Regions from separate parts of the Ensifer canadensis genome, predicted to be linked through region 1. Evidence: riboswitches for the same ligand, from Rfam matches in the RefSeq annotation. Region 1 holds a riboswitch; the other holds the start of a gene.
What was found. Region 1 has a riboswitch for FMN ahead of J3R84_RS04925 (DMT family transporter). Riboswitches for the same ligand answer to the same signal wherever they lie in the genome.
Positions count from the first base shown of each region.

Region 2: another riboswitch for FMN. It lies ahead of J3R84_RS11390 (6,7-dimethyl-8-ribityllumazine synthase); the one in region 1 lies ahead of J3R84_RS04925 (DMT family transporter).

Region 1 covers NZ_CP083370.1:1,002,442-1,018,584, reverse strand. The annotation lists gene J3R84_RS04940 (HAMP domain-containing methyl-accepting chemotaxis protein) at 1-1,596, shown strand, start outside; gene J3R84_RS04935 (MarR family winged helix-turn-helix transcriptional regulator) at 1,780-2,253, shown strand; gene J3R84_RS04930 (esterase-like activity of phytase family protein) at 2,348-4,543, opposite strand; gene J3R84_RS04925 (DMT family transporter) at 4,642-5,550, opposite strand; FMN riboswitch at 5,628-5,880, opposite strand; gene hupB (DNA-binding protein HupB) at 6,003-6,278, opposite strand; gene lon (endopeptidase La) at 6,501-8,921, opposite strand; gene clpX (ATP-dependent Clp protease ATP-binding subunit ClpX) at 9,300-10,577, opposite strand; gene clpP (ATP-dependent Clp endopeptidase proteolytic subunit ClpP) at 10,872-11,504, opposite strand; gene J3R84_RS04900 (phospholipase D family protein) at 11,796-13,355, opposite strand; gene J3R84_RS04895 (endonuclease/exonuclease/phosphatase family protein) at 13,378-14,235, opposite strand; partial or broken gene J3R84_RS04890 (VOC family protein) at 14,472-15,042, opposite strand; gene J3R84_RS04885 (cytochrome P450) at 15,300-16,143, shown strand, end outside.
Region 2 covers NZ_CP083370.1:2,330,475-2,346,617, reverse strand. The annotation lists gene J3R84_RS11430 (class II aldolase/adducin family protein) at 1-906, shown strand, start outside; gene J3R84_RS11425 (FGGY-family carbohydrate kinase) at 903-2,189, shown strand; gene J3R84_RS11420 (TIGR01459 family HAD-type hydrolase) at 2,186-3,025, shown strand; gene J3R84_RS11415 (sugar phosphate isomerase/epimerase family protein) at 3,040-3,978, shown strand; gene J3R84_RS11410 (DeoR/GlpR family DNA-binding transcription regulator) at 4,083-4,868, shown strand; gene J3R84_RS11405 (triose-phosphate isomerase) at 4,865-5,632, shown strand; gene derI (D-erythrulose-4-phosphate isomerase) at 5,675-6,112, shown strand; gene J3R84_RS11395 (low temperature requirement protein A) at 6,470-7,747, shown strand; gene J3R84_RS11390 (6,7-dimethyl-8-ribityllumazine synthase) at 7,988-8,461, opposite strand; FMN riboswitch at 8,553-8,702, opposite strand; gene J3R84_RS11385 (TfoX/Sxy family protein) at 8,869-9,222, opposite strand; gene J3R84_RS11380 (ABC transporter ATP-binding protein) at 9,417-10,478, opposite strand; gene J3R84_RS11375 (ABC transporter permease) at 10,483-11,271, opposite strand; gene J3R84_RS11370 (ABC transporter permease) at 11,268-12,143, opposite strand; gene J3R84_RS11365 (ABC transporter substrate-binding protein) at 12,426-13,529, opposite strand; gene J3R84_RS11360 (MurR/RpiR family transcriptional regulator) at 13,717-14,595, opposite strand; gene J3R84_RS11355 (N-formylglutamate amidohydrolase) at 14,769-15,542, shown strand; gene J3R84_RS11350 (amino acid permease) at 15,654-16,143, shown strand, end outside.

The DNA of each region.
Region 1 (16,143 bases):
GCCGAGAAGGTCATCGGCGAAACCGTAGATGGCTTCAACAAGCTTTCGGACGAATACGCCGCCCTGATGGTCAACGACGCCGACAAGGCAGCACTTGAAAAGGTCAAGAGCGCCTATGAGGCCTACCTCTCGGTTTCCGCCGGCATGGTCAAGCTCTCCAACAATCTCGAGAATATGAAGGCGCAAAGCGTGTTCAAGGTCGAGATGCGCGAGAGGGAACAGCAGGTCGACCAGGCGATCAAGGAAATGCGCGCGCTCAATCTGGCCGGCGCCGACGCTGCCGTTGCTGACAGCTCCACCACGCACGACCAGATCCGTATGATCGAAATGGCTGTCATCGCGGTTGCGGCTCTCATCGTCCTCGGCGCTATTTTCTACGCAATCCGCGGCATTGCCCGTCCAATCCAGATCATCACCCGCTCGATGGCAGGTCTCGCAAATGGCGATACGGCCACCGCCATTCCCTATGGCGTGCGCAAGGACGAGATCGGCGAGATGGCGCGCGCCGTCGAGGTCTTCCGCGAGGCGGCCATCTCCAATCTTCAGCTCGAGGAAGATGCCAAGGTCCAGCGTTCGCAGGCAGAGGCCGAGCGTCACCGCGTGACCGAAGAGGCCGAGGCGGCCGCACAGCTCCGTCTGCAGGAAGCGACAGCCGGCCTTGCAACCGGTCTTCGCCGCCTGGCGGCCGGCGATCTCGCCTTCCAGCTCAACGAACCTTTCGCACCGGATTTCGAACAGCTGCGTCACGACCTCAACCAGGCCGTTGCCCAGCTGGCCGATACACTGGCTGCCGTCTCCTCCAGCTCGGGCAGCATCGACAGCGGTGCACGCGAAGTCAGCCAGAGCGCCGACGATCTGTCACGTCGCACCGAACAGCAGGCCGCGTCGCTGGAAGAAACGGCAGCCGCCCTCGACCAGATCACGGTCAATGTCGGCAGCTCGTCCAAGCGCACCAACGAAGCCCGCGCCATTGCCAGCCAGGCAAACGAAAGCGCCCACAAGTCCGGCGCCATCGTCTCCGGCGCAATCGACGCCATGGGCCGCATCGAGCATTCGTCGAGCCAAATCTCCAACATCATCGGCGTCATCGACGAAATCGCCTTCCAGACCAACCTGCTGGCGCTGAATGCCGGCGTGGAAGCAGCGCGCGCCGGTGATGCCGGCAAGGGATTTGCCGTCGTCGCCCAGGAAGTGCGCGAACTCGCACAGCGTTCGGCCAATGCCGCCAAGGAGATCAAGGACCTGATCCGCAATTCAGCGGTGGAAGTGCAGAGCGGCGTCAAACTCGTGCGTGAAACCGGCGAGGCTCTGCGCACGATCGAAGGCTTTATCGTCACGATCAACCAGCACATGGACGCGATCGCCGTTTCGGCACAGGAACAGTCCGCCGGGCTTTCCGAGGTCAACACCGCCGTCAACCAGATGGACCAGGTGACCCAGCAGAACGCCGCAATGGTCGAAGAGGCGAACGCCGCAAGCGCGACGCTGGCACAGGAGGCCGGCCGTCTTCGCGAACTGATCGCTCGCTTCACATTGGCCCAGGATTCGGGCCACGGTTACGCGCCTTGGACCGGCTCATCGCGCCGGGCAGCATAGTCCGAACGGGTGAAATTCTTGGCACTACAAGTGAAACGGCCTCCGGAAACGGAGGCCGTTTCTTGCTTGCGGAGGTCGTTACCGTGAAATTGCAGAGGTTTTAGTCGACAAATGTAGCAATTGTAACTATCAATAATGTTGCTGCCATTTGACATGGCACCTCACAATTTTCCAACGATGATCATGAAGAAGACATTCGAAGTTTCCGACAGACTGTTTGAGCTTTATCACCGCGTCCACCGGCTCGTGAACGAGTCGATGACGGAGGAAGGCGTTTCGCTGGCGCGGAGCAAATTCCTGTTCTTCCTGAGCAAGCTCGGCCCCTGTCGCTCGACGGATATCGCCTGCGCGCTGAACTTTGCGCCGCGCACCGTCACCGAAGCGATCGACGGCCTCGAGCGCGACCGATTGGTGATGCGCAAACCCGATCCCGAGGATCGCCGCGCCAAGATCGTCTCGATCACCGACACGGGACGCGTGATCCTGGAGGCAGCCGAACACCCGCGCAAACAGCTGATCGAGGAGATCTTCTCCGCGCTCGACGACAAGGAGCTCGGTCAGCTCTTCGATATCGTCGGCAAACTCGTCGACAAGACCGACGAAATTCGCAAGCGCAAGGATGAGGCCGAAGCAGCACAGATTGCGGTCGCTCGCTAGGCCCGCCCTTCCCCCAGCCTTTACAGATAGCCGAAACAGAAAGAGGCCGGGACGTCATGTCCCGGCCTCTTTCGTTTTTCTCCTGGCCCGACGATTACATCGCGTCGATGGCACCGATGGAGAAGAACAGTGTCTCGCCGGAGGAATCGTCGACGCCGTCATTGTCGGTGACGACATAGCCGTTGCCGGCGGCATCGACGGTGAAGCCTTCGACCTTGTCGACGACGTAACCCTTCAGGGCCCTCAGATCGGGAAGGAGGTCGCGAACCTCTTCCTTCTTGACGACAGGAAGCTCGCCGCCAAGGGCTGCCGGCTTCAGGTCGGCAAGGGCGACACGGTAGAGCTTCTTCAGCTTGGCTGCCTGGCCGATCAGGTTGTCTCGCTCGATGATATAGGCATAATCGCCGTGGACGGAGATTTCCGACAGGCCGACCCAGCCGCCATCCGCCTTCTCGAGCGGATAACGCACAGCACCCCATTCCTCGCTCGACGGCTTGTAGGAGACGAGCTTGACGAAGCCCTTCTCGTCGTCCTTCCATTCGCGCTGGACGGCCATCCAGAGAACCTGATCGTCGCCTTCGCCGACAACCGTTACACCCTCGAAGCCGAAGCGGCTCTCGCCTGCACGCAGAGTTTCGGGCAGGGCGATCTCCTTCTTGATCTCGCCCTTCTTGTTCACACGCAGCAGCGCGTGGCTGTAGAGCTTGTCGGCGTTGCCTTCCGAAGCGAGCCAGAAGCCCCCTTCCCCATCATTGGCGATGCCTTCGATGTCGAGCTTCTGTGCCGGGGCGCCATCGCGGGTGATCCGAAGCGTCTCGGTGATCAACGCCGGCTTCTGCGTCGCATCGATGGTGAAGATGGTCGGCTGCGATGCATAAACCGAATCGTTGACTGCGCGCAGGAAGCCCGGCTTGTCGGCAACGGCTGCGAGGCCCGACAAGGCTCCGAAGCCCACCGGCAGACCATCCTTGTCCGCCGAACGGATCTGCGGATAGGCGGCTTCACCTTCGCCACGCTCGTAGATCATCACATGCGAGCGAGCGCCGCCGTCTTCGCCGAGATCGACCTCGTTGGCGGTCGCAAGCAGATTGCGCGACGGGATCGCGACGGCACCCTCCGGCGAGATGCCCGACGGCAGCAATTGCAGCAGTTCCGGCTCGGCGCCGGTGTCCTTGTAAACGCCGACGACGGATGCACGTTCGGCAAGCACGAAGAACAGATTGTCTTCGCCGAACTTGGCAGCCTCGAGGCCTTCCGGCTCGACGCCCTTGGCCGACGAGCGCTTCTCGGGATAGTGGCCGATCGAAGCGATCTCGTGTTCGAAACTCGCACCCGATTCGAACAGGACCTTACCGGCCGTATCGAAGATGGTGAAGCCGCGCGAACCGCCCTCATAGTCACCTTCGTTGGCGACGACGATGCGATTGTCGTCGAGCCACTTGACGGCGTCAGGCTCGCGCTTGCGGCCCGGTTGCTCGTCCATGAAGGCGATAGCGCCGTCACGCTTGGCGTCGATGTCCCTAAGGTCGACCGCGCCAGCGGAGAAATGCGTCTTTACCGTCGCCGACTTGCCGTCGATGATGACGATGTGGTTGTTCTCCTGCAGCGTCAGCGCAATCTCGTCCTTGCCGTTGAAGGACACGAATTCCGGCTCCGGGTCGTCGCCTGCAACCTCGGCAAGACCGGTGAGGGTCACGTGCTTGATCGTCGCGCAATCGGCACCACCATCCTTCAGAGACAGGATCACCAGGTCGCCGGCAGGCATCTGCGGGATCTTGCCGTCGTTGACCTCTTCATCGCGCTCATTCTCGATCGCGATCGCAGCAATGGTCCGGTCCTTGTTGACCGCGACGGAGTCCGGCTGGCCGCCGAGATCGCAGGTCGACTCGACCTTCTTCGAGGCAACGTCGACGGTAGCGAGAAAGCCGGAAGGCTTGGTGAAGCTTTCGCGTGTGTTGACCGCGATCAGGGCCTTGGTACCGGCGACGGTTACCGAGGTCGGCTCGCCATCGAACGACACGATACCGGCCGCCTTCGGCGCCTTGGCGTCGGTGATATCGATAAGGCCGATGCGCTTGCCCGGGCTATCGGAATAGATCAGCGTATTGCCGTCTTCGGTGGCGGTAATGATTTCCGCGGATGTCGCGTCCTTGCGGGCATCGCCCTCCGGCAGATTGTCGGCAACGGCGAAGGACGCAATACGATTGAACACCGGTTCGGCGGCAGCCGGAAAGGCAACGGACGCAAGAAGTATGGCGGCAAGTGCCGTTCTGCATGATGAAATGGTCATGAAAAATCCCCCATGTCGAATATTCAAAACAAGGGGGTTCTGCGGGATGGCGATGACAGGCGCATGACAGTCCCGCGCCTTTGTTGTGCAGCGTTGTCTTACGCGGTCGCGCGCTCGCGTTTCATCTCGTTGCGCATGATGAAAAGCGAGGCGCCGAGGATCAGGACCGCCCCCAGCCACAGATAGCCGCTCGGCGCATAACCGAAGACGAGCCAGCCGGCGAGAACGTTGAGCGGTAGCTTGAGATCGTCGAAAGGCTGCACATACGCTGCGTCTGCGACGGTATAGGCAAGCGTCAACAGATACTGTGCCACCACGGTCAAAAGCCCCGCCAGCACCAATAGCGCAAGGATAGTTCCACTCGGCACGACAAACCCTGCCGACAGCGCCAGCACACCATTGATCGGCGTCAGAAGCACGAGCAACCAGACCGTTATCGTCTCAGGGCGCTCGATGCCTGTCAGGCTCTTGGTGATCAGCGACGCCGCCCCCCAGAGCAGCGCCGAGAAAACCGGCAGCAGCGCTGCCCAGGTGAAGCTTTCCGACCAGGGCTGCAGGATGATCGTGGCGCCGGCAAAGCCGACTGCCGCCGCTGCCCAGCGTGCCGGACCAACGCGTTCGCCCAGGAAGAGCCGCGCACCAAGAATGATGAAAAATGGCGATGTCATCACCAGCGCGATCGCCTGCCAGATCGGAACAGAAGCCAGGCCCGAAACCCAGGCCCCTACGCCGAGCGCCGCAAAGGCAACGCGAATGACGTGACGCCAGGGGTAATCGGTGCGCATGGCCGACAGGCCGGCGCGAAACAGGAACGGCAGGGAGAAGACGAGTGCAAATGCATATTGCCAGAAGGCAGTCGAGGTGGCGGAAAAGCCGAGTTGCATCGTCATCCATTGCGTGACGACATTCAGGAGAGCAAAGGCGACGCCGGCCAGTATCATCCAGGCCGCACCGGCCATGGCACGGGAGGTGAAAAGTGCTTGGGTCGTCTCGCTCATGTCCTTCATCCGCAAACAGGGACCTACACAAATCAGGACACATGAGCGCAGGATGCGACGACGGACCGCCCGCCCGTCGCACCCACGATCATTCTCTTTCATCCGGACTGTGACCGTCGGCTCCGGAATCGCACCGGATCTGCTAACCTTCCGACACGACAGCGCCTGAAGTGCTCGCGGGCTTGGGCCTGCTGCATAATTCCTTAAATCCAATCCGATTTAAGGAGAAAATTATGCAGCAGCTTTCAAGTGTCACAGCGTCCGTTGCGCGTCATATTTGACGCGCGGCGCTGAGCCCTTACCGCCGGTGGGGAGTTTCACCCCGCCCTGAGAACAGGGCTGAGCCGTAGACCAAAGACCGCGCTGCTGCAAGGGCAGCCGAAACGCAAAAGGGTCCGGCGTGAACCGAACCCTTCAAGACTTGGACGGCCGGCCTCGTATCCGGCCGTCAAGCAAACCTATCAGCCGTTAACGGCATCCTTCAGGCCCTTGCCGGCCGTGAACTTCGGAACGTTGCGTGCCGGGATGTCAACTTCAGCGCCCGTGGACGGGTTGCGGCCCTTGGAGGCTTCGCGACGCGAAACGGAGAAGTTGCCGAAACCGACGAGGCGAATGTCGCCACCGTCCTTAAGTTCAGCCTGGATGGTCTCGAAAACTGCATCAACTGCGGAAGATGCGTCGGTCTTGGAAAGTCCGGCCTTCTCAGCAACGGCAGACACGAGCTCATTTTTGTTCATGTTTCCACCCCTTTCAAAATGGTTCGAAACGACTGTGTTTTTAAGCCGCGGCGGCTTGCGCATCGCCCGCGTCTTGCCATTCCCAATTGCGCCTAATCCCTTGGAATGCAAGGCTTGCAGCATGCTTTTACAACAAAAAAGACCGGCCAGAGGCCGGTCTTCCTTGTTTTTCTGCCAAATGGGCCTGACGGGAACACAATTGCACCCGCCCGGTCCTGTCAATCAGTGGGCGATGGAAGCGCCCGCTTCGTCCTGCGAATCAACCGCGGCGACGGTTGCCGGCTCATTTGCCGGGTCCCATTCGATCGGCTCCGGGACGCGGACCAGAGCGTGCTCGAGCACTTCACCCATCCGCGAAACGGGGATGATCTCCAGCACGTTCTTCACGTTGTCCGGGATCTCGGCGAGATCCTTGGCGTTTTCCTCGGGGATCAGCACCTTCTTGATGCCGCCGCGAACGGCCGCCAGCAGTTTTTCCTTCAGTCCTCCGATCGGCAGCACGCGGCCGCGAAGGGTGATCTCACCCGTCATCGCCACGTCCTTGGAGATCGGAATACCGGTCATGACAGAGACGATCGCTGTTGCCATGGCAACACCGGCCGACGGGCCATCCTTGGGCGTCGCGCCTTCCGGCAAGTGCACGTGGATGTCGCGCTTGTCGAACAGCGGCGGCTCAATGCCGAAGTCGATCGCCCGCGAGCGGACATAGGATGCCGCCGCCGAAATCGATTCCTTCATCACGTCGCGCAGGTTGCCGGTGACGGTCATGCGGCCCTTGCCGGGCATCATGACGCCTTCGATCGTCAGCAGTTCGCCGCCGACCTCGGTCCAGGCAAGACCTGTGACCACACCGACCTGATCGTCGCGTTCGGCTTCGCCGTGACGATAACGCGGTACGCCAAGGTAGTCCTGGATGTTGCCGGCAGTGACTGCCACTGCCTTGGCCTTGCCCTTGATGATCTCGGTTACCGCCTTGCGGGCGAGCTTCATCAGTTCGCGCTCGAAGTTACGAACGCCGGCTTCGCGTGTGTAGGTCTGGATGATCGCCATCAGCGCACCGTCGGTGACCGAAAACTCTTTCGGCTGCAGCGCGTGATCGCGGATCGCCTTCGGCAGCAGGTGCCGCTTGGCGATTTCCAGCTTTTCCTCTTCGGTGTAGCCGGCAATACGGATCACTTCCATGCGGTCCATCAGCGGCGCCGGAATGTTCAGCGTGTTCGCCGTGGTGATGAACATCACGTTGGACAGATCGTATTCGACTTCAAGGTAGTGATCCATGAAGGTCGAGTTCTGTTCTGGATCCAGCACCTCCAGCAGAGCCGAGGACGGGTCGCCACGGAAGTCCTGGCCCATCTTGTCGATCTCGTCGAACAGGAAGAGCGGGTTGGACTTCTTCGCCTTCTTCATCGACTGGACGACCTTGCCGGGCATCGAGCCAATGTAGGTGCGGCGGTGACCGCGGATTTCGGCTTCGTCACGAACGCCACCCAGCGCCATGCGCACGTATTCGCGGCCGGTCGCCTTGGCGATCGACTTGGCAAGCGAAGTCTTGCCGACGCCCGGAGGGCCGACGAGGCACAGGATCGGGCCTTTGATCTTCGTCGAACGGGCCTGGACGGCGAGATATTCGACGATGCGCTCCTTGACCTTGTCGAGGCCGAAGTGATCGACGTTGAGCACTTCCTCGGCATGGTTCAGATCGGTCTTGATCTTGGACTTCTTGCCCCACGGCATGCCAAGCAGCCAATCCAGATAGTTGCGCACGACGGTTGCTTCCGCCGACATCGGGCTCATCTGGCGCAGCTTCTTCAGCTCGGCGTCGGCCTTTTCGCGCGCTTCCTTGGAAAGCTTGGTCTTGGCGATGCGCTCTTCGATTTCGGCCATCTCGTCGCGGCCGTCTTCACCGTCGCCGAGTTCCTTCTGGATCGCCTTCATCTGTTCGTTGAGGTAGTACTCGCGTTGGGTCTTCTCCATCTGGCGCTTGACGCGCGAACGGATACGCTTTTCCACCTGCAGGACGGAGATCTCACCTTCCATGAAGCCGAGCGCCTTTTCCAGGCGCATCTTCACGCTGGTGGTTTCCAGCATTTCCTGCTTTTCGACGATCTTGATCGATAGATGCGATGCGACGGTGTCGGCAAGCTTCGAATAATCTTCGATCTGGCTCGCGACGCCGACGACTTCCGGAGAAATCTTCTTGTTGAGTTTCACGTAGCTTTCGAATTCGGAGACGACCGAGCGGCTGAGCGCCTCGATCTCGACCGGATCTTCTTCCGGCTCGTCGAGCGCCTGTGCGGACGCTTCGTAGAATTCTTCGCGCGGCGTGTAGCTGTCGATCTTGGCGCGCGTGCGCCCTTCGACCAGCACCTTGACGGTGCCGTCGGGCAGCTTCAGGAGCTGCAGGACATTGGCAATCGTGCCCACCTGGTAGATCGCCGAGGCTTCCGGATCGTCGTCCGTCGCGTTGATCTGGGTGGCAAGCATGATCTGCTTGTCGGTCCCCATGACTTCTTCAAGCGCACGGATGGACTTTTCACGGCCGACAAAGAGCGGCACGATCATGTGCGGGAAGACTACAATGTCGCGAAGCGGCAAGACCGGATAGGTCGCGCTTTCAGTCGCCGGAGACGTTTTGCTCGTCATGTCATTTCCTTTCCGTCCCGATTTCGGGCCCGTTCCCGGGAGCCACAGCGGCACTCCCGGTTGTCATATTTTCCACATGAAAGTGGAGTGCTAGAGAGTCCTTTTCAAGGCTCGCCGCAACATCCACCATCAGTGGCCGGGTCCTTCTGACTACGCTTTATTGCTGTTGCGTACCTTGCGACGGAAAACGAGGCTTCAAGGATATGCAACGGCCGAGGCCCTCTACTGAATCGTCACATCATTGCGTTGTTAAGACACTTTAGCAACAACCGAATTGTTAAATCGTCCCCCGCGCAAGCCATCTCAACAACTAAGTGCAAGGCCATGAAAAAGCCCGCACGAGGCGGGCTTTTTCAGGTCCGATCTGTGGGCCTGCGATCAGGCCGAAACGTTCGCCTTCTCTTCCGAGCGCTCGGAATAGATGTAGAGCGGCCGCGCCGCACCCTTCACCACCTCGTCGGAGATCACGACTTCGCGAACGCCTTCGAGCGTCGGCAGCTCGAACATCGTGTCGAGCAGGATCTTTTCCATGATCGAGCGCAGGCCACGGGCGCCGGTCTTGCGCACGATGGCGCGACGGGCGATCTCGCGCAGCGCGTCCTCGTGGAAGGTCAGTTCGACGTCCTCCATCTCGAACAGCCGCTGGTACTGCTTGATCAGAGCGTTCTTCGGCTCGGACAGGATCTGGATCAGCGCGTCCTCATCGAGGTCTTCGAGCGTTGCCAGAACCGGCAGACGGCCGATGAATTCCGGGATCAGGCCGAACTTAACCAGATCTTCCGGCTCGAGTTCGCGCAGAACTTCGCCGACGCGGCGATCTTCCGGCGAGCGAACCGTCGCGCCGAAACCGATCGACGTCTTCTCGCCACGGGCGGAGATGATCTTATCGAGGCCGGCGAAGGCGCCGCCGCAGATGAACAGGATATTGGTGGTATCCACCTGCAGGAATTCCTGCTGAGGATGCTTGCGGCCACCCTGAGGCGGCACCGAAGCAACAGTGCCTTCCATGATCTTCAAGAGCGCCTGCTGCACGCCCTCACCGGAAACGTCACGGGTGATCGACGGGTTGTCGGATTTGCGCGAGATCTTGTCGACTTCGTCAATGTAGACGATGCCGCGCTGGGCGCGCTCGACATTGTAGTCGGCAGCCTGCAGCAGCTTCAGGATGATGTTTTCGACGTCTTCACCGACATAGCCGGCTTCCGTCAGCGTCGTCGCATCGGCCATCGTGAAGGGCACGTCGATGATGCGTGCAAGCGTCTGTGCGAGATAGGTCTTGCCGCAACCGGTCGGGCCGACGAGCATGATGTTCGACTTCGCCAGCTCCACATCGCTGCCCTTGGCCGCATGGGCCAGACGCTTGTAGTGGTTGTGCACGGCGACCGAAAGAATGCGCTTCGCCTGCTGCTGGCCGATGACGTACTCGTCGAGGACCTTGATGATTTCCTGGGGGGTCGGAACGCCATCGCGGGACTTGACCATCGAGGTCTTGTTCTCTTCGCGAATGATGTCCATGCAGAGCTCGACGCATTCATCGCAGATGAAGACCGTCGGTCCGGCAATCAGTTTGCGGACTTCGTGCTGGCTCTTGCCGCAAAACGAACAATAAAGCGTATTCTTCGAGTCACCGCCGTTGCTACCGCTGACCTTGCTCATTTCCATTTCCTTCCAGCACGCCGGACATCTTCGGAAAAGATATCACGGACCACTCAATTCGCCCCGCGCAAAGACCTGCGCCGCATTAAGAGGGCTTCCGGGAGTACTCACCGTATCAGGGCATTTTGCCCAAGATTCGGCCGCAACGACTCTCCCACCTAACTCTGAACCCTATGTCTTCACAGCTCAATAGAACATTAAGGGGTCATCTTAGCGGCTTTACCCCCTCGATAAAGCCCTTTCACCATTACAATTGTGTCACAATTGCATCTATCGTGACACAAAAGCGCGTTATCACGCCTGCTCTGCAGCCTCGATCGCTTCGCGCGACGTGATGACCTTGTCGATCAGACCCCAGTCGAGCGCTTCGTCGGAACTCATGAAATGGTCGCGATCGAGCGTCTGTTCAACCTCTTCGTAGGTCCGGCCGCAATGCTTGACGTAAACCTCGTTCAGGCGCCGCTTCATCTTGAGGATGTCCTTGGCGTGACGCTCGATATCAGAGGCCTGGCCCTGGAAGCCACCGGACGGCTGATGCACCATGATGCGCGAGTTCGGGGTGGCGAAACGCATGTCCTTGTGGCCGGCAGCCAGCAGGAGCGAACCCATCGAGGCGGCCTGACCGATGCACAGCGTCGAAACCGCCGGCTTGATAAACTGCATGGTGTCGTAGATCGCCATACCGGCGGTAACGACGCCACCCGGCGAATTGATGTAGAGAGCGATTTCCTTCTTCGGGTTTTCTGCCTCGAGGAAAAGAAGCTGGGCGCAGACGAGCGTTGCCATCTGATCTTCGACCGGACCGGTCAGGAAGATGATGCGCTCTTTCAGAAGGCGCGAAAAGATATCGTAGGAACGTTCGCCGCGGTTGGTCTGCTCCACAACCATCGGCACCAGCGCCATGGCGGTATCAACTGGATTTCTCATATCGAACCTTCATCAATCGGGCCCGCAATGCCTTTGCGAACCGGGAATCACAGGATTAGCCTTCTGCCCCTACATAGAGTGTCAACACCCTTCACTTCAAGTCGCCAACCTCCGATAACCTTAATCGGCGGCGCCCTTCCAGCCTAAGAACAGCGGTCCTCCACACGTGATTGCTGATAGAACATTTTTTCGCCGCCGCCTTTGCCAACGCCCTGGCTTTTGCGCTTTCCGCACAGCATTCGCCACCGCTGGGTAAACGGACGGTAAACGGCGCGCCCGCCACGGCGGACCTCAAAGCTGCGATTCGATCGGCAGGATACGGATGATCCCGGCGATAACGCGCCTCAGCAGGCTGGCGTCGGGCTCGCGCCGCAGCCGCCGCTCGGTCCCGTTGGTTCGGTCACGCCAGACGAGCCGCGCACCTTCAAGGCTTAGCCGATAACTGACGGACGGGGCCGTCTCGTCCTCAAACATCGTGGCGAGTTCGCCGGCAAGTGCTGCATCCACAAACACAACGCCCATTTCGGTGTTCAGCGATGCCGACCGCGGGTCGAAATTCATCGAACCGACGAAGCCGTTCAGACCATCGACCACAAAGGCCTTGCTGTGCAGGCTCGCATTGCGCCGGCCAAACAGCGACATACGATGACTCTCGACCGTATCGCCCTGCTCTTTCAGTTCGAAAAGCTCGACACCGGCGCGAACGAGGTTTCGACGGTACTTCACATAGCCACCATGAACGGCCGCGACGTCGGTCGCAGCCAGTGAATTTGTCAGCACCGCGACGCGGATGCCCTTTTTCACAAGCGCCGTCAGTTCGCGCGTCCCGGCCGTGCCGGGAATGAAATAGGGCGAAATGATGCGCAGATCGTTCTTTGCCGCCTGGATCAGCGGGAAGAGTTCGCGCAGCAGCCAGTTCTGCCGCTTTTGCATCAGCGCCTTCTCGGGCGGGTCGGCCTCAAGGCGAACGTTGTCGATCCAGTACAGCCTTCTCGAGCCGCTATAGAACGTCTCTTCGGCCATCGCGTCAGTCACGCGCTCCAGATAGAAACGGGCGGCAGGCGTGCGCGCATGGGCATCGAGCGCCTCCCTCAGCGCCGGCAGATATTGCTTGCGGGGGGTGCGCAGTTTGGCGATCGGCAGCACGGACGTGCTGTTCCAATAGCGATCGAACATTGCCGTTGCCTGATCGACCACCGGCCCGATCATCCAGAGATCGAGGTCACGAAAGTTTGAAAGCTCGGCCGCGTCGAAATAGGCATCGCCGATATTGCGCCCGCCGGCGATGGCCAGGCGCGCATCGGAAACCCACAGCTTGTTGTGCATGCGGCGTGTGGCGCTGAAAGCGCGGATGGCCATCTCGAAACCCCGGCGGATACGATCGGTGCGGGCACGGCTTGGATTGAAGAGCCGGACCTCAATGTTCTCGTGGGCATCAAGCGCGATGCACATCCGGTCGTGGATGCCGGCGTTGATATCATCGAGCAGCAGGCGGACGTGGACGCCGCGGTCGGCAGCCGTCAGGATTTCACGCGTGAGCAAGAGACCGGTCAAGTCATCCTTCCAGTAGTAGTATTGCAGGTCGAGGCCGCGGCCGGCCCTGCGAGCCGCATGCGCCCTGACGACGAAAGCTTCGATGTTGTCAGAGACCAGCGATATGCCGTTCTTTCCGGAACGGGTGCGAAGCAGCGGGCCTATGGCCCGATCGAGTTCGGTATCGGCGTCAGCGACAGGGAGTGCAGCAGACGGGTCTCCATGGGGACGCCGACCGAAGCGGCCATAGACATAGAAAATCGCCGCACCGAACGCGCCGCCGATGGCGACAACGGCAACAATGACAAAGGACAACATCACCTGCCCGCCAGAAAGTGTCTCAGGCCGATCCGGCCCGGCTCACTTCAATCCGTTCGTTGTTATGGTCTTCCCGCTTGCCGACCTTCAGATCGATCGATGCCTTGACCGGCAAATGATCGGAAGCGATGCGGGCCAGAGGAGAATCGTGCACTGCGACCGATGTCACCAGGCTGTGCGGGTTGCCGAGAACGCGATCGAGCGGCAACAGCGGAAAGCGAGAGGGAAAGCTCGCGACGGTCGCATGCGAGGGGTCGAAGACGGGGCTAAGGAAGGACAGCGACGACCGTTTGCCCATGCGCCACTCGTTGAGGTCGCCGATCAAAAGCGTGGGTCGCCCGCCCGCATCGGAGGCCGCCTCGATGATCGCCTCGGCCTGTTGCGCGCGGGAATGACGAAGCAATCCGAGATGGGCGGCGATCACGCGCAGCGGCCCCATCCTGAGGTCAAGATCGACAACGAGCGCTCCGCGCGGCTCGACACCCGGAAGTTTCAGTTGCTGTACGTCGGAAACCGCACCTTCACGCAGAAGCAGCACATTGCCGTGCCAGCCATGCCCCTTGGTGGAGAAGCCCGAGATCGGAACGGATACGAGATGCGCTTCGCGCCGCAGATGTTCCAGATCGAGGAGCCCTGCCCGCTCACCGAACCGCTGGTCGGCTTCCTGAAGGGCGACGATATCGGCGCCGAGTTCGCCGATCACTTGGGCCGTGCGGCCCGGATCAAAGCGGCCATCGGTGCCGACACATTTGTGGATGTTGTAGGAAGCGATGACGATATCACCGCGGTTGACCGCCGCCTCACGGCTGACGACGGTGGGTCGCCGCTTGCGGATTGCCGCTACGATGCCCGCCGATAGACTGGTCTGGTTTTTTGCCATGCCGCTCCCTGCTTGCTGCCGCATCATGCGCAAATAGGTCGCCGGACGCCACTGAAAAAGGCTCCAGACCAAAACTTGTTCCGTTCGAAATGGCGGCAGTGGCGCTTTTTCGAACTGCTCCACAGTCATCGGCGCCGCTCAGACCTCAAGGCACAGGTAGACTGTTTCCCGCATTTTTGAGGGCTGGAGAATGACGGCCGGCCGCCGGGCCACCCGCCGTTGCGCAAACGCGACCTTCAATCCGCCGGACCGGCAAAGAGGATCAGATTGCCGTCGGGATCAAGGACGATGAAGTTCCGCGCACCCCAAGGCTCGGTCCGCAATGTTTGGTGAAAACGCACGCCGGCGGCCTGATAGTCGAGGAACAGGCGCTTGAGCTCATCCGATGTGGCGACGGTCAAGGAGGCGGAAAGCAGATGCTCCCGCTCTCTGATGTCGCCGACGAAGACAGGCTCGCAGACCAGGCGCAATGCGAGCAGCGCATTGTCGCGTTTCACCTGGCCATAGAAGGGTGGATCGCCGTAGACGAAGTCGACGGCAAAACCGAGTTTGTCGGTGACGAAGTCGCAAGACGCCTTGATATCGGCGACGAACAATTGTGCCGAAGTCGATTGCAGAACAGGGCGCGGTGCTGCTTGTTTTGCTTGCATGGTCATTGTCAGGGCTCCTGATTTGAGCGCCTGCCAGCCGTCAAAACCCATCTGGCGTGCGACCAGTTCCTGGGCGTCGGCGAGCTTGAAGTCTGCCTTCAATATTTCCCGATCATCCAGGTCGGGCCTGCTTCTTGAGGTTTTCGAGGTTCGGCATGGGCGCAACTAAGGTCTATCTACCGTAGGTGGGCGTTGCCCTTTCGACCTTGCACCGATGCGCCCTACGCAGCGTCAGAACATTGACTCGCGGTGAGCTATCTTGTCAACGCGCTGATACCGCAAGCCGATGACCCGTTGCGACAACCACTCAGTCGCGCTGTCGATCGGTCAGGGCTCTGCAACTTGTACTCTTGCGGGGCGAACCCGGTCGCCCTTAGAAATAGCTGTCGCACCCGCCTTGCAAAGAGCCAGATCATGCCGCCCAAGCCCGCCATCATCATCGACAGCGCCAAGCGAAGCGTTTCGATCGACGTGCACGACCCGGATTTCTACCGTGCGCCACTGTCGGCTTACGCGGAAATTCACGCCCATTGCCCGGCATTTTACTGGAGCGAGCGCGAACAATGGTATTTCGCGGGCTACGACCAGGTGAACGCGTTGCTACGCGACCGGCGTTTTGGCCGGCAGATCCTACACGTGGCGACACGCGAAGAACTCGGCATGCCGGCACCGAAGCCGCATCTGAAGGATTTCGACGCACTTGAGGAGCATTCGCTACTGGAGCTCGAACCGCCGACCCACACCAGGCTTCGCACCCTCGTCAACCGCGCCTTCGTCTCCCGGCAGATCGAACAGTTGCGGCCGGACATCGAACGGCTTTCGCATACGATCATCGACGGTTTCGAGCAGGACGGCGAAGTCGAGCTACTGAAGACCTATGCCGAAACGATCCCGGTCACGATCATCGCCAGGATGCTCGGCATTCCCGTCGACGCCGCGCCAAACCTGCTCGATTGGTCGCATCGCATGGTGAGAATGTACGTCTTCAATCGGAGCCACGAGACCGAGTTCGACGCCAACCAGGCCTCCGCCGACTTCGCCGACTACCTCAAGACCATCATCGCCGAGAAGCGCCGCAAGCCGGCCGACGATCTGCTGACACATATGATCACGTCGGAGAAAGATGGAGAGCGATTGTCCGAGGCAGAGCTGGTTTCGACGGCCGCCCTGCTTCTCAACGCCGGCCACGAGGCGACCGTCCATCAGATCGGCAACGCGGTCAGAACGATCCTGCAGTCGGACCACGCGCCGGGAGATC
Region 2 (16,143 bases), 1.3 Mb from region 1:
GCGCGCCAGCGCGACGTCATGGTGCCGGTGGCGCTCGACCCATTGCTCGAAGCGTTGGATCGCATGGATCCCGCGGCCGAGAAAGCCCAGGACTTCGTCATCTCCGAAATGAACCCTTCCGGCCTCAGGCCGTCGATCGAGACGACGGTACATGCGCTGATGCCGCAGAAGGTGGTGATCCATGTCCATTGCGTCGAAACCATCGCGACCGCCGTGCAGACGATCGGTGCGGCCATCGCTGCCGAACGCCTGACGGGTATCCCGCATGTCTTCGTACCCTATGCGCGGCCGGGGCTGCCGCTTGCCAAGGCGATCGCCGAGCGGCTGCAGGAGAAGACGTCGGTGCTGATCCTCGGCAATCACGGCCTTGCAGTTGCCGCCGAGACCGTCGCCGATGCGGCAATCCTTCTGACCGAGGTCTCCCGCCGGTTGACGACGCAGCGACGGGCGGCGCCATCAGCCGATCTCGCGGCACTGTCCCGCCTTGCGGTCGACAGTGGCTATTGCCTGCCCGACGACGCACGACTGCATGCGGTCGCAACCGACCTCGAAAGCTGCCGGATTGCTGCCGGCGGCAGCCTCTATCCCGACCATGTCATCTTCCTCGGCAAGGGGTCCGTCATCGCCGCGCCGGGCGAAACCGCCGTTTCGATCGAGACCGCCAGGAATGAACGTGGCGAAACCCTGCCGCCGCTTCTGCTGTTTCCCGGCAAGGGGGTACTGGTCGAGAAGACCATTTCCGCAGGCGCGCTCGCCATGGCGCGCTGCCTTGCCGACGTGACGGCCCGCATTCCCGCAAATGGGCGTCTTCGCTATCTGAGCGATGCCGAGAACGCCGAACTGCTCGGCTGGGACGCGGAGAAATATCGCCAGAAGCTCAACCGGGCAGGGCAGGCGCTGCAATGAGTGGAGATCAGAACGCCCTTGTTGTCGGCATCGATATCGGCACGTCGGGCGCGCGCTCCGTGGCGATGGTGCCTGACGGCACGATCGTCGCCTCTGGTGCGGCCAAGCTCGCCGCTTTTTCCGATGACCACCGCGATCCGGTCGGCTGGTGGAAGGCGGTGCGGGCGGCGCTTGGCGAGGTGCTCGAGGCGGTCGATCGTCGACGGATCCGCGCCATCAGCATCGACGGAACCTCGGGCACGATGCTGCCCGTTTCCGCCGACGGTGCGCCGCTTGCCACGCCGATGATGTACAACGATCCGGTTTCCGACCGGACGATGCTGGACGCAATTGCCGCCCATGCACCGAAGGAAAGTGCCGCCCACGGGGCAACCTCCGGTCTTGCCAAGGTGCTGCTGTTCCAATCGGTGCCGGATGTCTTCCGTGTCATCCATCAGGCCGATTGGCTCGCCGGGCATTTTACCGGGCTCTACGACGTTTCCGACGAGAACAATGCCTTGAAGACCGGCTACGATCCGGTGGCGCGGTGCTGGCCGGAGTGGATCTCACGAACTGGCGCGCGCATCGATCTCCTGCCGGAGGTGCTGCCGGCCGGTGCGCCGGTTGCGACGATATCGGCGGCCGCAGCCGAAGCCTTCGGCCTGACGCCGGATGTCATTTTAGTCGCCGGCACGACCGATGGCTGTGCCTCGTTTCTGGCGACCGGTGCCGATCGTCCGGGCGATGGCGTCAGCGCACTCGGCACGACGTTGACGGTGAAGGTGCTTTCCGACCGGGCGCTGTTTGCCCCGGAATATGGCCTCTACAGCCACCGGATCGGCGACATGTGGCTGGCGGGCGGCGCATCGAATACGGGAGGCGTTGTTCTGGCCGAGTATTTTTCCGCAGAGCGCATCGATGAGCTTTCCGCCCGCATCGATCCGGCTGTCGATAGCGGGCTCGACTATTACCCGCTGACGAAGCCCGGCGAGCGCTTCCCCATCGCCGATCCGAATCTTGAGCCACGCCTGACGCCGCGACCCGAGGATGACGCGATGTTTCTGAAGGCAATCTTCGAAGGCATCGCCGGTATCGAAAGCCTTGCTTATCACAGGCTGACATCGTTCGGCGGACCCAAGCTCGGTTCCATACGCACCGTCGGTGGCGGTGCAAGAAATGCGGCGTGGTCGGCAATCCGCGCGCGCAAGCTCGGCGTGCCGTTCCTGACGGTACGTTCGGAAGAGGCCGCAGCCGGCACGGCGCGGCTGGCGCTTGCCGGTGCAAGACAGGCAGGTGTGTTATGAGTACTGTCATCTCAGGCCTCGGCGATATCGCCGATCGTTATGACGCCTTTCTGATCGACCAGTTCGGCGTGCTGCGCGACGGCCGCAGGCCCTATCCTGGTGCTGCCGAAACGCTGGTGCGGCTGAAGAATCAGGGCAAGCGCATCATCATTCTCTCGAATTCCGGCAAGCGCTCGGCGGAAAACGACCGCCGTCTCGTCGATCTCGGCTTCGTCGCCGGCAGCTGGGACTGGTTCCTGACCTCGGGCGAAGTGGCGTGGCAGATCCTGAAAAAGGAAGGCGGGCAGGCAAGCGGGCCTCCGAAAAAGTGCCTGCTGGTCAGCCGCGACGGCGATCTGTCGCCGCTCACCGGGCTCGACCTCGAGCGCACCGAAGATGGCGCGGATGCGGACTTCGTGCTTCTGGCTGCGAGCGAAGGCGATGTCCTGCCGCTGTCGCACTATGAGGCGCTGCTGGCGCCTGCGGCACGGCGCGGCGTGCCGTGCCTCTGCACCAACCCCGACAAGGTGATGCTGACCAAGAGCGGAATGGCTTTCGGGGCTGGGCGGATTGCGGAGCTTTACGAGGAACTCGGCGGCACGGTGCGCTGGATCGGAAAACCATTCGCCGACATCTACGATTTTGCCCTCGACTTTCTCGGTCATCCCGATCCGTCGCGCGTCTGCGCAATCGGCGACAGCATCGAACACGATATCGCCGGGGCGGCAAGTGCCGGCCTTGAGTCGGCGCTGGTGACCACCGGGATACTGGAGCATGCCTCCGACAAGGAGCGGCAAAAACTCTTTGCCGAGCATGGCGCCACGCCCGATTTCATCCTCCCGAAATTTCTCTGGTAGTCAGGAGTACGGTCTTGGCTTTCACGCTGTCGCTCAACACCAATCCGCTGGTCAATCGTTTTGCCGAGCCTGATGATCTGATCGAGACAATCGGGGAGCAGATCCGCATCGGCTACGTGCAGCTGACGCATGAGTTCGTCAATCCGGGCTGGCCGGCGGCAACGATCTCCAAGACCATCCGTCAGTTCAGGGCAGCGCTTAGCCGCACCGGCGTCAGGATCACCTCGGGCATGACCGGGCCCTATGGCAGGCTCAACCACTTCGGCCACCCCGACCCGGATGTGCGACGCTACTATGTCGACTGGTTCAAGACCTTTGCCGATATCTCCGCCGAGCTTGGCGCATCCGGCATGGGCACGCAGTTTGCGATCTTCACGCTGAGGGACTATGACGACCCGGCCCGGCGCGAGGAGATGATGAAGATCGCCATCGACTGCTGGCGCGACGTGGCGGAACACGGCAAGGCGGCCGGTCTTTCCTATGTGTTCTGGGAGCCGATGTCGGTCGGGCGCGAGTTCGGCCACACGATCGCCGAGTGCCGCTCGCTCGACCGGCGGCTCGCCGAGGCGGAGTTGCCGCTCCCAATGAAGATGATGGTCGATATCGACCATGGCGACGTCACCTCCGACGACCCCGATGACATCGACCCCTATGCCTGGGCGGGCGCATTTCCCGAGCGCTCGCCGATCATCCACATCAAGCAGTCGTCGATGAACAAGGGCGGGCACTGGCCGTTTACCGCTGCCTACAACCGGGATGGCCGCATCACGCCGGAGAAGCTGATCGATGCGGTCAAGGCCGGCGGCGGCACCGACAACGAGATCTGCCTGGAGCTGTCCTTCCGCGAGCGGGAACCGACCGACCACAACGTTGTGGAGATGATCCGCGAATCCGTGGAGTTCTGGGAGCCCTACATCGATACCGGGTTCAACCGATCATCAAAATCACACTGAAATATCACAAAGTATCATTAGCTAGATTGAAATATAACATAAAGGTGTTATCTTCTCAGGTGTGATGTCGCGCTCTCGCGGCATCGGGATCGAGGCGGATGACGATGAAGCCGGAAGACAGGCGACAGGCGATCATGGATGTTTTGATGGAGGCCGGCACGGCGTCCGTCGAGGATCTGTCACTCCGTTTCGGCGTCAGCAAGATGACGGTGCATCGCGACCTCGACGATCTCGAACAGGCTGGCCTGTTGCGCAAGGTGCATGGCGGCGCTTCGATCCAGTCGAGCCCGCAGTTCGAAAGCGATTTCCGCTACCGCGAGAAGATTGCCGCCGCCGAGAAGAACCGCATTGCCGAATATGCGGCGAGCCTGATCGAGCCGGGGCAGAGCATCCTCATCGACGACAGTTCGACGGCCGGCGCGATTGCCGGCTGCATCAGGGACATCAGGCCGCTGACCGTCATCACCAACAACCTCGGCGTCATCACCGGTCTGTCCGGTGCGCCCGGCATCAACGTCATCGCGCTCGGCGGCCAGTACAGCAAGAAGTTCAACGGCTTTTTCGGCATCGTCACCGAAGAGGCGCTGCGCTCGCTGCGCGTCGATATCGCCTTCCTCTCCAGCTCCGCAGTCGCGGGAACGGCAGCCTTCCACCAGGACCAGGAGGTCGTGCAGGCCAAGCGGCTGATGGTGAAGTCGGCGGCGCGCAAATATCTCATGGTCGATCACGACAAGTTCGGGCGTTCCGCCCTGCATTTCCTGACAGGGCTCGACGCCTTCGATGCGGTGCTGACCGGCGCCGAGGTGGCGGATGAGCATGCCGCGACGCTCCGCGAGGCCGGAATCCCCCTGGTGACGGTCGACAATCGAAAAGCATCGGAGAAAGCATGAACAAGCCGCAGCTCTGGGTGGGCACAAGCTGGAAGATGAACAAGACGCTGGCGGAGGCCATGGTCTTTGCCGAGAGGCTGGCCGCAGCGGACGGAGCGCGCGACGAGCGCATCCAGCGTTTCGTCATTCCACCCTTTACCGCCGTCAGACAGGTCAAGGAACGGCTCGTGCAAACGGGCGTCAAGGTCGGTGCGCAGAACATGCATTGGGACGACGCCGGCGCCTGGACCGGCGAGGTTTCGCCGGTGATGCTGAGGGACTGCAACCTCGATGTGGTCGAGCTTGGCCATAGCGAACGGCGCGAGCACTTCGGCGAGACCGACCGTACCGTGGGCCTGAAGACGGCAGCGGCGGTGCGCCACGGCCTGGTGCCGCTGATCTGCATTGGCGAGACGCTCGCCGAGCGCGAGGCGGGCGAGGCGGATGCCGTCCTGAAGCGGCAGGTTGAAGGCGCGCTGGAACTGCTGGAAGGCGACGCGCGCAAGGCGACGATCCTGCTCGCCTACGAGCCGGTCTGGGCCATCGGCGTCAACGGCATTCCGGCAACATCAGACTATGCCGACGAGCGCCATAAGCGGATCGCCGACGTGGCGCAAGGCGCGCTCGGCGTGCGCGTTCCCGTCCTCTACGGCGGCAGCGTCAATCCCGGCAATTGCGAAGAACTGATCACCCAGGGGCACATCGACGGCCTGTTCATCGGCCGCTCCGCCTGGGACGTCAATGGCTATCTCGACATTCTGCAGCGCGTCTCGAAGGCGATCTGAGCCCTCGTACCCCGCAGATCAACAAGACGGAAAGGAACAATCATGAAGATCGCAATCGGAGCAGACAGCGCCGGCAAGCCCTTGCTCGACGTCATCGCCGCCCATCTCAAGGGCAAGGCCGACCTCGAAGTCAGCGACCTCAGCCAGTCCGGTTTCTACGCCGACCTGTCGCAGAAGCTGGCGCAGACCATCGTCGATGGCGACAACGAGCGCGGCATCCTGTTCTGCGGCACCGGTATCGGCGTCTGCATCTCGGCCAACAAGGTGCCGGGCATCCGCGCCGCGCTGACCCACGACACCTATTCCGCTGAGCGGGCGGCAAAGTCGAACAACGCACAGATCATCACCATGGGCGCGCGCGTCATCGGGCCGGAGCTGGCGAAGTCGATCGTTGATACCTGGCTCGCCTCCGAATTCGACGCGAACGGCCCGTCGGCCGGCAATGTCGACGCGATCGATCGTCTCGACGCGGCGAAGTAAGCGAGCCAACTGCTAGAGCGTTTCCGGTTTAAACGGAGCCACAGACCCGCTCTATCTCTTTGTTTTTACGCATTTCCTGGCGGAAAGCCGATTCGCACTTTTCCTGGAAATGCTCTAATACCGCAATGCACGTTGATCCTCCCTCGCGCATCGCGGCGAGACGCCCGGCAGAGATGCCGGGCGTCTTTTCCTGATTTGCCACTGCCTAATTCGTTTCAGCGTCGTTTGCGCGTCATGTTTGAGGCGCGGCGCTGTCGGGTGTTTTGGCAGACCGCCGGGGCACTGCCGGCTTGACGAAGCTTCTGTAAATATTTGAACATGCTTGCATATCGTCACGTCAGCGAGGAATGCCGCCCCATGCCCGACGCCCCAACGACACCGCCGCATGCCGGAAGCCACCGCCTGGCGCGCATGAGCGGCCGCGACACGCACGAACACCACCGCACAGCCACGACGCTCGAGCTTCTGTTCGACCTGACCTTCGTCATCGCCTTCAGCCTTGCGGCATCGCAGCTTGCGCATCTGATGGCCGAAGGACATTTCAAGGCGGGGCTGATCGGCTTCTTCTTCGCCAGCTTCGCCATCTGCTGGGCCTGGATCAATTTCACCTGGTTTGCTTCCGCCTATGACACCGACGACTGGGTGTTCCGGTGCGTGACCATGGTGCAGATGGTCGGCGTGCTGATCCTGGCGATCGGCCTTCCCGCCATGTTCCGCTCGGTCGACGAGGGTGCCCATCTCGACAATGGCGTGATGGTGCTCGGATACGTCGTCATGCGGGTGGCGATGATCTTCCAGTGGCTGCGCGCCGCCGGCCAAGATCCGGCACGACGGCAGGCCTGCATGACCTATGTGGTAGCGATCACGGTTGCGCAACTCGGCTGGGTCGTGCAGATCTTCGTCGACTTCTCGATCGTTGTCACCTTCGCCATGGTCGTGGCGCTCACCGTCATCGAGATGCTCGGGCCCTATATCGCCGAGACGCGGCATGGCGGCACGCCCTGGCATGCCCACCATATTGCGGAACGCTACGGCCTTCTGGCAATCATCGCGCTCGGAGAAGGCGTCGTCGGCACGGTCGCCTCGATCACGGCGGTGGTGGATGGGGAGGGCTGGAACCTCGACGTGGCGCTCGTCTGCCTTGCGGGCACCGGGCTTACCTTCGGCATGTGGTGGATCTATTTCCTGTTGCCGAGTGCCGAGGTCCTGCACGTGCACCGCAGACGCTCCTTCGTCTGGGGCTATGGTCACATGTTCATTTTCGCCGCGATCGTTGCGACCGGTGCGGGCCTGCATGTCGCCGCCTATTACATCGAGCACAAGGCGCATATCGGGTCGCTTGCGACCGTGTTGACGGTGGCGGTCCCGGTCGCGGCCTATATCGCTCTGGTCTACGGCATGTATGCCTATCTGCTGCGGCAGTCGGAACCGCTTCATGCCTGGCTGCTCGCCGGCACGATGCTGCTGCTTGCGGCGTCGATCGCGGCCGCGATGGCGGGCGTCGACATGGCGATCTGCCTGATCATTCTGATGTTTGCGCCGTTCGTGACCGTCGTCGGTTTCGAGGCGGTCGGTCATCGCCACCGGATGGCGGCGCTGGAACGGTGCCTTGATGAGGCAGAGCCGGTGCATTGAACGCCGGGAATTGGCTATTCGAAACAGCGGTTTGCCGGCTGTTGCTGGCGGCTTGATTCAGGTGGTTCAGAGGTTGATTCAAGCAGGCGCCGCGAAGCGGCTCGATGGTTGCGCATCGGAGCGCTGAGCGAGCCTTGCCCCTCACCCTAGCCTTCTCCCCGCAGGCGGGGAGAAGGTGGCCGGCAGGCCGGATGAGGGGTGGCGGCCGGATACGGCGCGGGCTTGCGGCCCGCCAGCAGATCAGGCGTTGAGCAGCGCCAGCTTGGCGCGGGCGTCGAGGATCTGGGCGCAGGCATTGGCGGCTTCTTCGCCCTTGGCGACGAAGTGTTCGCGGAAGAAGGCGATCAGCGGCGCGCTTTCCTGGAAATTGTGCGGCGTCAGCACGGCCGACAGCACCGGCACGTCGGTATCGAGCTGGACGCGCATCATACCGTCGAGCACCGTGCCAGCGACGAAGTCATGGCGGTAGATGCCGCCATCGACGACGAAGGCGGTGCCGAGGATCGCGGCGTAACGGCCGGTCCTGGCAAGCTTCTGCGCGTGCAGCGGGATTTCCAGCGCGCCTGGCACGTCGAAGATCTCGACGTCGGCGGCACTGCCGCCGAACTTCGTCCATTGGGCGACGAAGGCATCGACACAGCGGTCGACGATGTCGGCGTGCCAGCGGGCACGGACAATCGCAATCTTGGCGGTGGGGTGGGAAAGAATAGTCATGGTCTCAAGCCTTCCAGGGTTTGGCGTTTCCAATTTTCCCGTCGGGCGAACATGCACGCGCGCGAAACCCCGGTGTGGGGTCCACGTTCCTGCTTGCTCTCTTCCATCCGGACTGTGACCGTCGGCTCCGGAATCTGACCGGATCTGCTGACCTCCGAAGTAGACCTCCGAAGCGCTCGCGGGCTTCGATCTTTCGATCGCTACCGCCGGTGGGGAGTTTCACCCCGCCCTGAGAACAAGAGCGACTATATAGATCGGCCGTGCCTGGTCAAACGCATGACGCGACGAAAATCCGGGAAATCGCGACAGATTTTTTCCGTGCCGTATCGCTCCCGGACAAATCTGTTCCCGTCGGGAGCCGCCGTAGTCTGACCTCGGCCGCGTGCCGCGTCGCCGCCACGAGACATTTATCTGCGGACGCGACGCGGGGCTTCGTCTTCGGCGGCGATCGCGCGTGCGGACCAATGGAGCAGCGCCTGCCTGTCATCAAGGCAAGTGACCGGTGCTTCGTAGTAGCGGTGCACGACCACCGGTTTGCCGCCCTTGTTGTAGGTGAACGGCTGACATCCTTCGCTGAGAAGCGCATCTCTCAGGGGCTGATCAACCCTGAAATAGAGGCGATCCTTGATGCTGATGGCGAACTGGCGATCAGCGACAAGATAGGCCCAACCGCCGAAGAAGCGGCCTATGTCAACGGGACCGATATCCGCGAGTTCTTCGTGGATATGGGTGACGAACGCACTCGGCTGCGCTTTAGTCATGGCGGCCGCCGGTGCAAAATGCGCTGTTTTTCATTCGACGGTTCAGGCAATCTCTCCACGGCATGGGCAAGGCAGCTACTGCATGTTTCCTTAAATCCTATTCGATTTAGGGATAAAAACATGCAGCACTTCAAAGCGCTACAGCGACCTTTGCGCGTAACAAGACTCACGCGCTGTAGGGGGACGCTGGAGATCTACTCGCGGATGACGAGCAGGTCCTTGGCGGCAAAGCGGAGCGTGACGTTCGAGCCGAAGGCCGGCGGCGTCAGGCCGGGGTCGTTGAACATGTCGAAGGAGATGACGTCGCCGCCGATGCGCAGCTTGGTGCGGATGACCGAGCCGAGGAAGCTGGTCGAAACCACCTCGCCGGTCAGCGCGGTGTCGCCCCTGGCGCTGTCGGCGATCGAGCCTGCCTCCGGGCGCAGCGCCAGCGAAATGTTGTCGCCACCCTTCATGCCGGCGATCGGCTCCTTCAGCGACACCTGCTGGTTGCCGATGGTGACAGCACCGGCGGCCGGGTCGGCGACCTTGGCTTCGATGATGTTGAGCGTGCCGACGAAGGAGGCGACGAATCGGGTCGCAGGGGTGTTGTAGATCTCGAACGGCGTGCCGATCTGGTCGGCTCGCCCGGAATTCATGACGACGATGCGGTCGGAGATCGACAGGGCTTCTTCCTGGTCATGGGTGACGAAGACAGTGGTGATGCCGAGCTGCTGCTGGATCTGGCGGATTTCCTCGCGCAGCGACACGCGGATCTTGGCGTCGAGCGCCGACAGCGGCTCGTCGAGCAGCAGCACCTGCGGCTTGACGGCGAGGGCGCGCGCGAGCGCCACGCGCTGCTGCTGGCCGCCGGAAAGCTGGTAGGGGAAGCGGTCGGCCAGGTGCTCGAGCTTGATCAGGCTCAGCATCTGCTTGACGCGTGTATCGATCTCCGACTTCTGCGCCCCGGCGACTTTCAGGCCGAAGGCGACGTTGTCGTTGACGTTCATGTTGGGAAACAGCGCATAGGCCTGGAACACCATGCCGATGTTGCGCTGGTTGGGCTTCAGCGTTCCCTGGTCCTTGCTGTCGATGGTGATCGTGCCGCCCGACGGCGTCTCGAAGCCGGCGATCATGCGCAGGATCGTCGTCTTGCCGCAGCCTGACGGGCCTAGGAACGAAACGAACTCGCCCTTGTCGATGACCATGTTGAAGTTGTGCACGACCTGAACCGGGCCGAAGGACTTCTGGATATTGTTCAGTGTCAGGAATGCCATGTGATCAAGCCTTGGCCGGAGCGGATTTCTGGATGCGGGAAACGAGCTGGATCAGACCCATGCTGAGCCAGGTGATGGCGAATGCGATGACCGCGAGCGCCGAAGGCTCATAGGCCTTGTTGGCGCCGACGAGCTGCAGGTACGGACCGAAGGCCGGGCGGTTGAGCAGCGCGGCCATGGTGAATTCGCCCATGACGATCGCAAAGGTGATGAAGGCGCCGGAGAGCACGCCACTCATGACGTTGGGGAAGATGCAGCGAAACAGGATCGTCGGCCATTTGGCGCCGAGGCTTTCGGCGGCTTCCGTCAGCGTGCGGACGTCGATCGCCCGCATCGCGGTATCGACCGCCCGGTACATGTAGGGCAGGGACAGCGTCATGTAGGAGAACATCAACAGCGCATTGGTGCCGGAGATCGAGCCGGTCAGCGGGATCCACGACGAGGAGTTGTAGAGGCGCAGATAGCCGAAGACGATGACGATCGCCGGGATGACCAGCGGCAGAAGGGTGATGAATTCGATGATCGGGCGCACCTGCGGCAGGCGAAGGCGGACCCAATAGGCGGTCGGCACCACCAGCAGCATGCCGAAGACGATGGTCAACACGGCCATCATCATCGAATAGCCGAAGGTCTCGCGGAACTGCAGGTCGGAGAAGACCGAGCGATAGGCGTCGAACGAGTATTCGCCGCGGCGCATGCGCAGCGAGAATTCCAGCGTGCCCAGCAGCGGGATGATGAAGTAGCTTGCACCGATGGCGATGGCGATCCAGGCGCCGAGACGTTGTGCTTTCATTTCTGCCACCGTTCGGCGCGCATACGCAGCCAGATATAGAGAACGTTCGAGATGCCGGTGATGACGATCATGCCGAGCGCCAGCGCATAGCCGAGGTTCGGATTGTGCAGCACGTCGCCGCGGATCTGCGCATAGAGCAGGATCGGCACGATGTTGAGCGAGGACCCGGTCAAGGCATAGGCCGTGGCGATCGCGCCGAAGGCGTTGGCAAACAGCAGGAGCGTGGTGCCGAGCAGGCTCGGCCACAGGATCGGCAGCGCCACCATGCGCCAGTACTGCCAGGTCGAGGCGCCAAGGATTTCAGAGGCTTCGCGCCATTCTTTCTTCAGACCATCGAGCGCCGGCGTCAGGATCAGCACCATCAGCGGGATCTGGAAATACATGTAGGTGATGGTCAATCCGAAAAACGACAGCAGGTTGAAGCCGGTCGAATAGAGATTGAAGCCGAACCATTCGCGCAGGAAGACGGTGACGAGGCCGGTGCGCCCGAGGGTCGCGAGGAAGGCGAAGGCGAGCGGCACGCCGGCGAAGTTCGAGGCGACGCCCGAAAAGGTCAGGAGGCCCGAGCGGATCCAGGTCGGCACGCCGCCGAGCACGATTGCCCAGGCGAGGAAGAAGCCGATCAGCGCGCCGCCGATCGAGGACGCGATCGAGATCCGGATCGAGATCCAGTAGGCGCTGAGGATCGAGGGCGTGAACAGATCGCCGATGTTCTTGAAGGTAAAGCTGCCATCGGGCGTCAGGAACGCGCCGGTGACGAGATAAAGCGTCGGGATGATCAGGAACAGCAGCGCGAAAAGCATGAAGGGGGCAATGCCGAGCCAGTCGATGACGGCTCGCTTGCTGATCAAGGTCGGTGAAGCGGTGCTCATATAGGCTTTCTGTCCCGAGGCTTGCAGTGACCTTTGCGCGTCCGCATGAACGCACAAAGATCGCCTTAGCGCTTTGATTTGCTGCAAAATTCCTTAGATCGATACCGAGCTAAGGAATTGTGCACGAGATTAAACCATGTCGCGCAAAAGCGTGTTGCGGTTTGCGACAACGACATGCGCAAAAACAAGACCTTAAAGCGCAGCAAGCGAATCCTGGTGATCGTGACGCGCTTTAGGGAAACCTCCCCGCGCCGAGGCGCGGAGAGGCGGAAGTCATGGATATTACTGCACGTTTGCGCCGACGACGCTATCCCACTTGGTGGTAATCGCTTCCTTGCCCTTGGCCTGCTCTTCGAGCGTCGGGAAGACAGCCTTTTCGTAGGCTGCTGCCGGCGGCAGCTTGTCGAGCAGTTCCTGCGGGATCTTGCCGTTCTTGGCGAGGTCGTTGAAGCGGATCGGGTGGCAATAGCCCTTCAGCCAGCCGAGCTGACCTTCGTCGGAATAAAGATACTCCATCCACAGCTTTGCCGCGTTCGGGTGCGGCGCGTAGGCCGAGATCGCCTGGACGTAGACGCCGGCGACGACGCCCGAAGCCGGAACGACGACTTCAACCGGCGGGTTGCCGTTGAGGCTGTCGCGCCAGGAAAGGCCGTTGTAGTCCCAGGCGATCACGACCGGGGTCGAGCCCTGCGCGAGCGAGGCGGACTTGCCGATAACCGGAACGAAGTTGCCGGCCTTGTTGACTTCGGCGAAGAAGCCGAGGCCCGTTTCACCAGCCTTGACGGCATCGGTTTCGCCAGCGGCGAGGCCGGCGGCGTAGACGGCCTGAACCGCCTGGTTGGAGGCGCGCGGGTCGCCGGCCATGGCGACCGAGTTGGCGTAGTCCGACTTCTTCAGGTCGGCCCAGTCCTTCGGCACGTCCTTGACGATGTCGGTGTTCACCACGAAGGAGAGAACGCCGTAGTAGTCGCCGTACCAGTAACCTTCGGCGTCCTTGGCCGAATCCGGGATCGAATCCCAAGTGGAGACCTTGTAGGGCTGGATCAGGCCTTCGGCCTTGGCCGACGGACCGAAGGAGAGACCGACGTCGATGACGTCAGGCGCCTGCGGGCCGGTGTTGCCCTTGTTGGCCTTGATGGCTTCGATTTCGTCGCCCGAACCGGCATCCGGGTTCAGCTCGTTGACTTCCAGGCCATACTTGGCCTTGAAGCCTGCGATGACGTCGCCATAGCCGCACCAGTTGTGCGGAAGTGCGATGGTGGTCAGCGAGCCTTCCTTTTTGGCGGCGGCGATGAGCTCTTCGCTCGGCTCGGCAGCGGCGATGGCCGTCGTTGCCAGAAGCATGGCGGTGGAAAGCGAGAGCAGGCGTTGAGTCGTTGAAATCACTGGCGTTCTCCTTATGGGTTTTCAGTCAATTTCGGCGATGCTGTTAAAGAGATGCGATGAAACTTGTGTGACAGCGATCTGTCTGTTCGCGCCGCGCATGTCGTTGGAAGAACAATTCTTTTTTCGACACGGCGCCTTCACTGAAACACACGTGCATAAAATTCCGTGAACGTGCCGGCCACTCCTCCTAAACCGGTTTGCGAAAGATGCGGGTCGAATCGAACAATCCCTCTAGCGTCTTCATCCGGTCGCGGGTTGCGTCCCAGTTGGTGCTCTGGACGGCCTCGATCAGGGCCTCGACCAGAAACAGGATCACCACTGAACTGTCCCAGGCCGAGGGCACCTCGATCTGCGAGCGGAAGACCTTGGAGGCGGATTTTGCCACCGGCGAGCTCCAGCGATCGGTGAAGAGGACGATCTCGACGCCGCGTTCGCGCGCCGATTTCGCCAGCGTCTCCATTTCCTGCTCGTAACGGCGGATGTCGAAGAGAATCAGCACGTCGCCGTGGCGCATGTCGAGCACGTAGTGTGGCCATGCGCTGGCATTCGACGCGATTTCGGTGACACCAGGGCGGATCACCTGCAGATGGGTGAAGAGATAATCGGCAACGGCGCGGGTGATGCGGCCGCCAAGCAGATAGACGTTGCGCTTGCGGTCGGCGATAAGGGCGACCGCCTCGTCGAATTCGCGCGGCTCGATCTGCGCCAGCGTCTCGCGCATGTTGTTCATGGCGGCATCGGCAAAGCGATTGAGCGTGTGGGTGCCCGGCGCGCTTGCGGCCCAGCGGTCATGCTTGGTGATCGGGTTGGAAATCGTGGCTTCCAGCTCCTGGTGCAGCCGCGACTGGAAATCGGGAAAGCCTTTGAAACCAAGCTTTTGCACCATGCGGGCGACGGTCGGAGTCGATACGCCGGCGTTCTCGGCGACCGTGGTGATCGAACCGAGTCCCGATACGGGATAGTTGTCGAGAAGTGTCTCTGCCAACTGTCTTTCCGCGCGGGTCAGCGCGGCGAAGTGGGCGTTGATCACATCCGACACCGTCGTGGGTGTCGCCTTGCTAGTCATAGTCTCCCCTGAACTGGTCTAACGCCAGTTTGTGACAGATTAAACATCGCTGTCACAATTGGAGTCAATCGCAATTTTGAAGAGATCGTTTCAGATTTCGATTGACACTCGCTAATCTCTGAACAAATCTTTTCATTAACGAACGTCTAACGGGGCAAGAGGGGATGCCGGTGTTGACGCGACTTTTGACCGATACAGATGGCGATCCGGTTGCGATCGAGAACGCGGCCGGGAGAGGCGATATCGTTCTCGTTTGCGAACATGCGTCGCGCCGGGTGCCGGAGCGTCTCGGTTCGCTCGGCCTTTCGCCGCAGGCGCTCGAAAGCCACATTGCCTGGGACCCGGGCGCGCTCGCGGTTGCAGAGTTTCTGTCGCGCAAGCTCGACGCGGTCCTGATCTACCAGCGCTTTTCGCGCCTTGCCTATGATTGCAACCGCCCGCCGGAGGCCGACGGCGCCATGCCTGCCGTCAGCGAAGTCTATGAGGTTCCGGGCAACCGCGACATGGCGGAGGAGGAGCGCCGGGCACGGGTCGACGAGATCTACCTGCCGTTTCACGACGCCATCAGCCAGTTCGTGACCGAGCGCAAGGCCAAAGGCCGACCGCCGGTGGTCGTCACGATGCATTCGTTCACGCCCGTCTATTTCGGCAAGCCGCGTTCCGTCGAAGTGGGCATCCTGCATGATGCCGACAGCCGGCTCGCCGATCAGATGCTGACCTTCGCAACCAGGGGCAAGGTCGCCTACGATATCCGCCGCAACGAGCCTTACGGGCCGGCCGACGGCGTTACGCACAGTCTGATCGAATACGGCGTCCACAACGGGCTGCCGAATGTGATGATCGAGATCCGCAACGATCTCATTCGAAACGAGATCGGCCAGAGGGTCATGGCCGATTATCTGGAAGGGCTGCTCAGCAAAGGCGTGGCAGCGCTTTCAGCAAAATAAAGACCCTGGGGAGCGGCTTTGCCGCGGTCCTGTTCCGGCTTGCCGGGGCAGGTGGTGATGGGACCCTGCTGCAATGGGGCGGTCGGGTCTGAAGAAATCAGGGGAAGAAAAATGTCAGACTACAGTGATCTCGACAAAAAGCAGGACATGCAGGTCCTGCATTCGATGGGCTATGCCCAGGAGCTCGAGCGGCGAATGAGCCAGTTCTCGAACTTCGCGGTCTCATTCTCCATCATCTGCATTCTCTCCGGCGGCATCAACTCGCTGGCGCAGGCGACGTCGGGTGCGGGTGGGGCCGCAATCGGCATCGGCTGGCCGCTTGGCTGCTTCATTTCGCTCGTCTTTGCCGTCGCCATGGCGCAGATCAGCTCGGCCTATCCGACGGCCGGCGGCCTTTATCACTGGGGCTCGATCCTCGGCAACCGCTTCACCGGCTGGGTAACCGCCTGGTTCAACCTGCTCGGTCTCGTCACCGTTCTCGGCGCCATCAACGTCGGCACCTATTACTTCTTCATGGGCTCGTTCGGCACGCCGTATTTCGGTCTTGCGGATACGACGCTCACCCGCATCATCTTCCTTGCGGTCATCACGGGCGCTCAGG